Regions from separate parts of the Pseudoxanthomonas sp. CCNWLY206-1 genome, predicted to be linked through region 2. Evidence: predicted binding sites of a transcription regulator. Region 2 holds the regulator's gene; the other holds the start of a gene.

Region 1 (3,298 bases), on a different contig from region 2:
GCGGCGGCGGTGGCGATCGCTCCGCCCGTGACATCGGCGGCAAACTTGACGTTGCCCAGCGACTGCGAGCGGGCATCGACGACTTTGTCGATGGCGATGGCTTGCGCCGCATTGGCGCCCACCTGGAACAGCTGGCTGGTGAACGAACCGTCCAGCAACTTGGTGCCGTTGAAGTCGGACTGCTTGGCGACGCGGTCGATTTCGGACGACAGCTGCTTGACTTCCGCATTCAAGGCGGCGCGGTCGGAAGCCGAGTTGGTGGCGTTGGCCGACTGCACCGACAGCTCGCGGATACGCTGCAGGTTGTTGCCGATCTCGGTCAGCGAACCTTCGGCGACCTGGGCCAGCGAAATGCCGTCGTTGGCGTTGCGAACCGCGACATCCAAGCCGCGGATCTGGGTGCTGAAGCGCTCGGAGATGGCCAGACCCGCCGCGTCGTCCTTGGCACTGTTGATGCGCAAGCCGGACGACAGGCGTTGAATGGTGGTGGCCAGCGAAGCGCCGCTGGTGCTCAGATTGCGCTGAGCATTGAGCGACATCGTGTTGGTGTTGATTACCTGTGCCATGAATGCGATTCCTTAGGCGGTTGCTGCACGGAGGGTTGAGTTGATGGAACGTCCCCCGCCGTGCCGCCGGGGACGCCTGGTTCAGCGTTGCAACAGACTTAAAACGTTTTGCGGTACCTGGTTGGCCTGGGCCAGCATGGCCGTACCGGCCTGCTGCAGGATCTGGGTGCGGGTCAGTTCGGCGGTTTCCTTGGCGAAGTCGGTATCGCGAATGCGGCTACGCGAAGCGGCCAGGTTTTCCGAGCTGGTCTGCAGGTTGGCGACCACCGAGGTGAAGCGGTTCTGGATGGCGCCGAGGTCGGCGCGCGCACCGTTGACCGAGGTCAGCGCGGCGTCGACCACTTCCAGCGCCTTTTGGGCGCCAGCGAAAGTGGAGACGTCCAAATCCTTGGCGAAGGTGGAAGCTGAAGCCGCCGCCGTGACCGAAGCTGCGATGCCGGTCAGACCGACTTCCACCGCGGTGCCCAAGGTGCCGGCGGCGTAGGTGAAATCCTTGCCGGCTTTCACCGAGGTCAGCGAGATCTGGTTGGAAGCGTCCACCGAGGCGTACACGCCGGTTTCGCCGATCTTGGCGTTGATGCCGGCGGCAATGCTGCCGGCTACTTGCGATGCGCTGGCGCCGTTCTTCCACTCGACCCGGTCCACGACCACACCGTTGATGGTGAGGCCGGTCAGGTTGTTGTCGGCAGCCGCGACGGCGGCGCCGGTGGTGGCGGTGGTGACGGCAGCGAATTTGACGTTGCCCAGCGATGCCGCACGCGCATCGACCACTTTGTCGATGGCGATGGCCTGGCCCGCGTTGGCGCCGACCTGGAACAGCTGGCTGGTGAACGAGCCGTCCAGCAGCTTGGTGCCGTTGAAGTCCGCCTGCTTGGCGACGCGGTCGATTTCGGAGATCAGCTGATCGACTTCGGCGTTCAGCGCGGCGCGATCGGACGTGGAGTTGCTGGCGTTGGCGGACTGTACGGCCAGTTCGCGGATGCGCTGCAGGTTGTTGCCGATCTCGGTCAGCGAACCTTCTGCGACCTGGGCCAGCGAGATGCCGTCGTTGGCGTTGCGAACCGCAACGTCCAGGCCGCGGATCTGGGTGCTGAAGCGCTCGGAGATGGCCAGGCCGGCCGCATCGTCCTTGGCGCTGTTGATGCGCAAGCCCGAAGACAGGCGCTGAATAGTGGTAGCCAGCGAAGCACCGCTGGTGCTCAGATTGCGCTGAGCGTTAAGTGACATCGTGTTGGTGTTGATTACCTGTGCCATGGGTCGTCTCCTCTTGTTTAGGTCCCGGCGGAATGGAACGGGAGTGCTGCCGGTTTTTTGTGGATGGCTAGTCGCCCCCGTTGGTGAAATGAATAACGGCGCTACCGAAAAAACCTTTAGCGCCTGATTGAAAATTTGTGCTAGGCGGCGTCGATGGGCGAGGGGCGATGGGTCGCCAGGCCGGGGGAGGGCGGCCAAAACCGGCGCGAAAGAGTGCCCAGAGCCGGGTAGGAGCGCCGTCCCGCGCCGGGTGGTGAACAGCGGGCTTTCGTCGCTCTTCGCTTCAGGCGCGATCTGACAGGAAGAGCTCGCAGCCGGAGGCAGCTCCCACAACGGCGCTGCCGATAACCCTGTAGGCGCGCCGTCTTGGCGCGAGGTTTTGCCTTCAGCGTGTTCTGACAGGAAGAGCTCGCAGCCGGGGCCAGCTCCCACAACAGCGAAGCCGATAACCCTGTAGGAGCGCCGTCTTGGCGCGAGCGTTTGCCTTTGGCGTGTTCTGACAGGAAGAGCTCGCGGCCGTAGGCAGCTCCCACAACAGCGAAGCCGATAACCCTGTAGGAGCGCCGTCTCGGCGCGAGGTTTTGCCTTTAGCGTGTTCTGACAGGAAGAGCTCGCAGCCGGAGGCAGCTCCCACAACGGCGCTGCCGATAACCCTGTAGGAGCGCCGTCTCGGCGCGAGCGTTTGCCTTTGGCGTGTTCTGACAGGAAGAGCTCGCAGCCGGAGGCAGCTCCCACAACAGCGAAGTCGATAACCTTGTAGGAGCGCCGTCTCGGCGCGAGCGTTTGCCTTTGGCGTGTTCTGACAGGAAGAGCTCGCGGCCGGAGGCAGCTCCCACAACAGCGATGCGGATAACCCTGTAGGAGCGCCGTCCCGGCGCGAGCTCTTCGCTTCTACCGCGATCTGACCGTAGAGCTCGCGGCGGGACGCCGCTCCTACGACAGCAGGCTTGGCTTATTCGCCAGGCGGTTGCGGTACCGGGCTTGGCGGTAAGGGCAGCGTGGCCTTGCGCCAGCTATCCAGAGGATCGTCCAGCAACGACAGGTCGGGGATGCGGTATTCGCAGCCGATCAACACGTGATCTTCCAATCCTGGCTGTTCCGCAGCGTAGACCACCAGGGCATGTTGTTCGTCGAAGGCGCTGGACAGCGGAGTATCGCGACTTTGTTCCAGCGCCTGTTCCAGATGCATGGCCGCCTGTTCCAGCGGACCTTCCACCGCAATCAGGACGCGATTGGCCGCTATCACCACCGCATCGCTGTCGTGACCCCACGCATGCACCGGTTCGTTCAATCGGTATAAGTCCATCACCGGCTCCGAATACTGGCGTTCGGTCTGTACGAATTCGGACGGGCGTTCCTGGCGCAATCGTGGCAACAGCCCTGCGATGTCGGCAGCAGTGGTGCGGCAAGTCAGCGCATCACGCAATGTATCTGAAGGTTCCGCCGCATCGGCGGCGGGCATCGCCGGGGCCGCCGGC
Region 2 (3,298 bases):
GTGATGGGTGTTTTGGATCAGTGCCGTGCGGTGTATTGTTTTTTGCTCGTCATCCCAGCGTTCGCTGGGATGACGACTTTAGGATCTGATGAGAACGTTGGATTACCCGCTCTTCACCATTCCCTATTCCCGTTTCTCTGTTCCCGGCCCTTAAAGCCCCAACCCCGACAACAAATCATCCGCGTCGTCCTGCGAGAACGCGTTGCGGTCCAGACCAGCAACGGCCGGTCCGGCAAGATCTGAACCCTTGGGTTTTTCCGGTGGCGGCAGGCCGAGTGCGTGGAAGCCCTCGTGAACACGGCGAACGATGCCGGCGACGCGGCGGATGATCTGGCCGGTGAGGTCCTGGTAGCTCTGGGCCAGTGCCATTTCCGACAGGCCGTTGCGGATCTGGTCGACCAACTGCGTCTGGTCGGGATTCAGCGGTGTGGCTTTCAGCTGATCGGCGACCGCGCGGCATTGCTCGGCCAAGTCCAGTGTCTTATGGCTGGCCTGTTCGGTCATGGCCACGACATGGTCCAGGCGTGCGCAGGCATCGTCCAGTTCGCTGCCGTGAGCGGGTGGCAGTTCGCCCAGCGTCTGCGCCAGTTCGCGGGCCAGGCGGCCCAGTCCCTGCATCATCGGCTGCGTACGCCAGGCGGCGATGGCATCCAGTTCACGCCGCCAGCCGGCTTCGTCGCCTTGCTCCAGCGCATCGAGCGCATGTTGGAGTTTTTCCACCAGCACGCCGCGCGCGGCAGTTACTTCCGCAGGGGCGTTCATCAGGCTGCCGCTCCCAGCCGCTCGAATATCTTGCCGAGCTTTTCTTCCAGCGTTTGCGCGGTGAATGGCTTGATGATGTAGCCGTTGACGCCGGCCTGTGCGGCTTCGATGATCTGTTCGCGCTTGGCTTCGGCGGTCACCATCAACACCGGCAACGCCTTGAAACGATCATCCGCGCGGATGGCGCGCAACAACTCGATGCCGGTCATGCCAGGCATGTTCCAGTCGGTCACCACGAAATCGAAGGGGGCCTGCGCCAGGACCGTCAGGGCGCTGTTGCCGTCTTCGGCTTCGGAAGTATTGGTGTAGCCCAGATCGTTGAGCAGATTCTTGATGATGCGGCGCATCGTCGAGAAATCGTCCACGATCAGGATGCGCATGTTCTTGTTAGCGGTCACGAAGTGCTCCGGTGAAGCTGAGGCTGGTCTTGAGGGTTTATCGGCCGAGGGGCGGGAATGTTTAGGGTGGGAAGTAGGGAACGGAAAGAGCTTCGCTTTGCCCCCTTTTTTAAAGGGGGCTACGGGGGATTTGCTCTTGCTCTTCAAGGATCAAGGGCGCGAAGCAAAAGCAAATCCCCCTCAAGTGCTTTTCAACCGCCGAATGGCGGGTCATCCCCCCTTTTTTAAAAAGGGGGAGGCAAAGCAAGAGCTTTTCCGCTCACAGCCGACCCTTACTCGTCTTCCAGCCCCGCATCCACGCTTTCAAACACCTGCAGCCGTCCACGCAGGCGGACCATGGCCTGGCCGTGGATCTGGCAGACGCGTGATTCGCTGACGCCGAGTACGGCGCCGATTTCCTTCAGGTTCAATTCCTGCTCGTAGTACATCGACAGTACCAACTGCTCGCGCTCGGGCAGTTGGCCGATGGCCTTGACCAGTGACTGACGGAACTCGCTGCGCTCCAACAGATGCTGTGGCGATGGACCGCCGGTCTTGCTGGTGTTCGGCTCGCCGTGGTCGTCCACGTGCGACTCCAGGCTCAGTACCTGGCCGCGCGCCGCGTCTTCCAGCAGGCGCAGGTATTCGGGCAGCGGGATTTCCATGGCCGCGGCCACTTCGGTGGCGATGGCGGCGCGGCCGGTGCGCTGTTCGATTTCGCGGACGGTGGCGGCCGCTTGACGGGCGCGGCGGTGCACCGAGCGCGGAACCCAGTCGCCACGACGGATCTCATCGATCATGGAGCCGCGGATGCGGATCGAAGCGTAGGTTTCGAACGAGGCGCCTTGTTCGGCGTCGTAGCTGCGCGAGGCTTCGATCAGGCCGATCATGCCGGCCTGGATCAAGTCGTCCACTTCCACGCTGGCCGGCAATCGCGCCGCCAGATGATGCGCGATACGGCGGACCAGGTCCGCGTGCGTCGTCACCGCATCGGTGGCGGCGCTGCGTTGCACGGCTTTGTATTGGGCGGTGGCGGTGTTCATGCGGCGATGCCCCGGCTGATCATGCGCTCGACGAAAAATTCCACGTTGCCGCGGGCGCCGGCGGGCGGCTGCCAGCGGGCGGTCATGCGGGCGATTTCATTGATGGCGCGTGCGGAGGGACTGCCCGGGTAGGCCTTGACCACCGCTTGCTGGCGCTGCACGGCGCGGCGCAGCCAGTCGTCCTGAGGCACGGCACCCAGATAATGCAGGGCGACGTCGCCGAGGAAACGTTCGCAGACGCGCGCCAGTTTTTCGTACAGCTTCCGTCCTTCGTTGGGGTCGCGCACCATGTTGGCGATGACGTGCACGCGGTCCACGCCGCGTTCGCGCGACAACACCTTGATGAGCGCATAGGCATCGGTGATGGAAGCCGGTTCGTCGCACACGACCACCACGGTGTCCTGTGCTGCCTGGCAGAACGTCAGCACGCTGTCGGTAATGCCAGCGGCGGTGTCCACCACCATCACATCCAGGGCGCGTTGCAATTCCGAGAAGACGTTGACCAAGCCAACGTGTTCGGCCGGTTGCAGTTCCGCCATGTGCCGGAATCCCGACGAGGCCGGGACGATCATCAACCCGTCGGGTCCCTCGACCACCACGTCTTCCAGCGTGCAGCGGCCGGCGACCAGATCGGCCAGGGTGAATTTGGGCGACAAGCCCAGCAGCACGTCGACGTTCGCCAGACCCAGGTCGGCGTCCATCAGCAGGGTGCGCTTGCCGAGTTCGGCCAGTGACACCGCCAGGTTCACCGATACGTTGGTCTTGCCAACGCCGCCCTTGCCGCCGGTGACGGCGATCACCCGAACCGGATGGAACGCGCCGGCGATGGGTGGCGTGCTGCGTGGATTGGTTTGCAGCAAGTGGTCAGGCGACATGGCTGGCTTCCGTCACGGGTTGCTCCGCTTCTCTTCTGAGTTGATCCAGTCGCAACACCAGATGCGCGCTGTTGGCGCGATGCAGGTCTTGCGGCACACGTTGACCGTCGGTGACCCAGGTCATCGGCATTTGATGGTCGACGACCACCGAAAGCGCACTGCCAAGGCGGCCGGTTTCGTCCAGCTTGGTCAGCACCACGCCTTGCGGGTTGGCGCCGCTGAAGCGGCGTACCACTTCGTC

The links. The regulator FliA, encoded in region 2, starts transcription of late flagellar genes. The targets are predictions, from matches to a motif close to TAAAGTTTNNCNNNCNNNGGCCGATAA.
Region 1: a site for FliA is predicted at 1,913-1,939, ahead of AADW18_RS04185 (flagellin). Genes of this name have one in related genera too.

Annotation. Positions count from the first base shown of each region.
Region 1 is NZ_JBDKXI010000001.1:973,631-976,928, reverse strand. Features, by position in the region: partial or broken gene AADW18_RS04190 (flagellin) at 1-566, opposite strand, end outside; gene AADW18_RS04185 (flagellin) at 648-1,820, opposite strand; gene AADW18_RS04180 (hypothetical protein) at 2,773-3,298, opposite strand, start outside.
Region 2 is NZ_JBDKXI010000010.1:11,833-15,130, forward strand. Features, by position in the region: gene AADW18_RS19160 (protein phosphatase CheZ) at 151-762, opposite strand; gene AADW18_RS19165 (chemotaxis response regulator CheY) at 762-1,142, opposite strand; gene AADW18_RS19170 (RNA polymerase sigma factor FliA) at 1,433-2,182, opposite strand; partial or broken gene AADW18_RS19175 (MinD/ParA family protein) at 2,179-2,991, opposite strand; gene flhF (flagellar biosynthesis protein FlhF) at 3,047-3,298, opposite strand, start outside.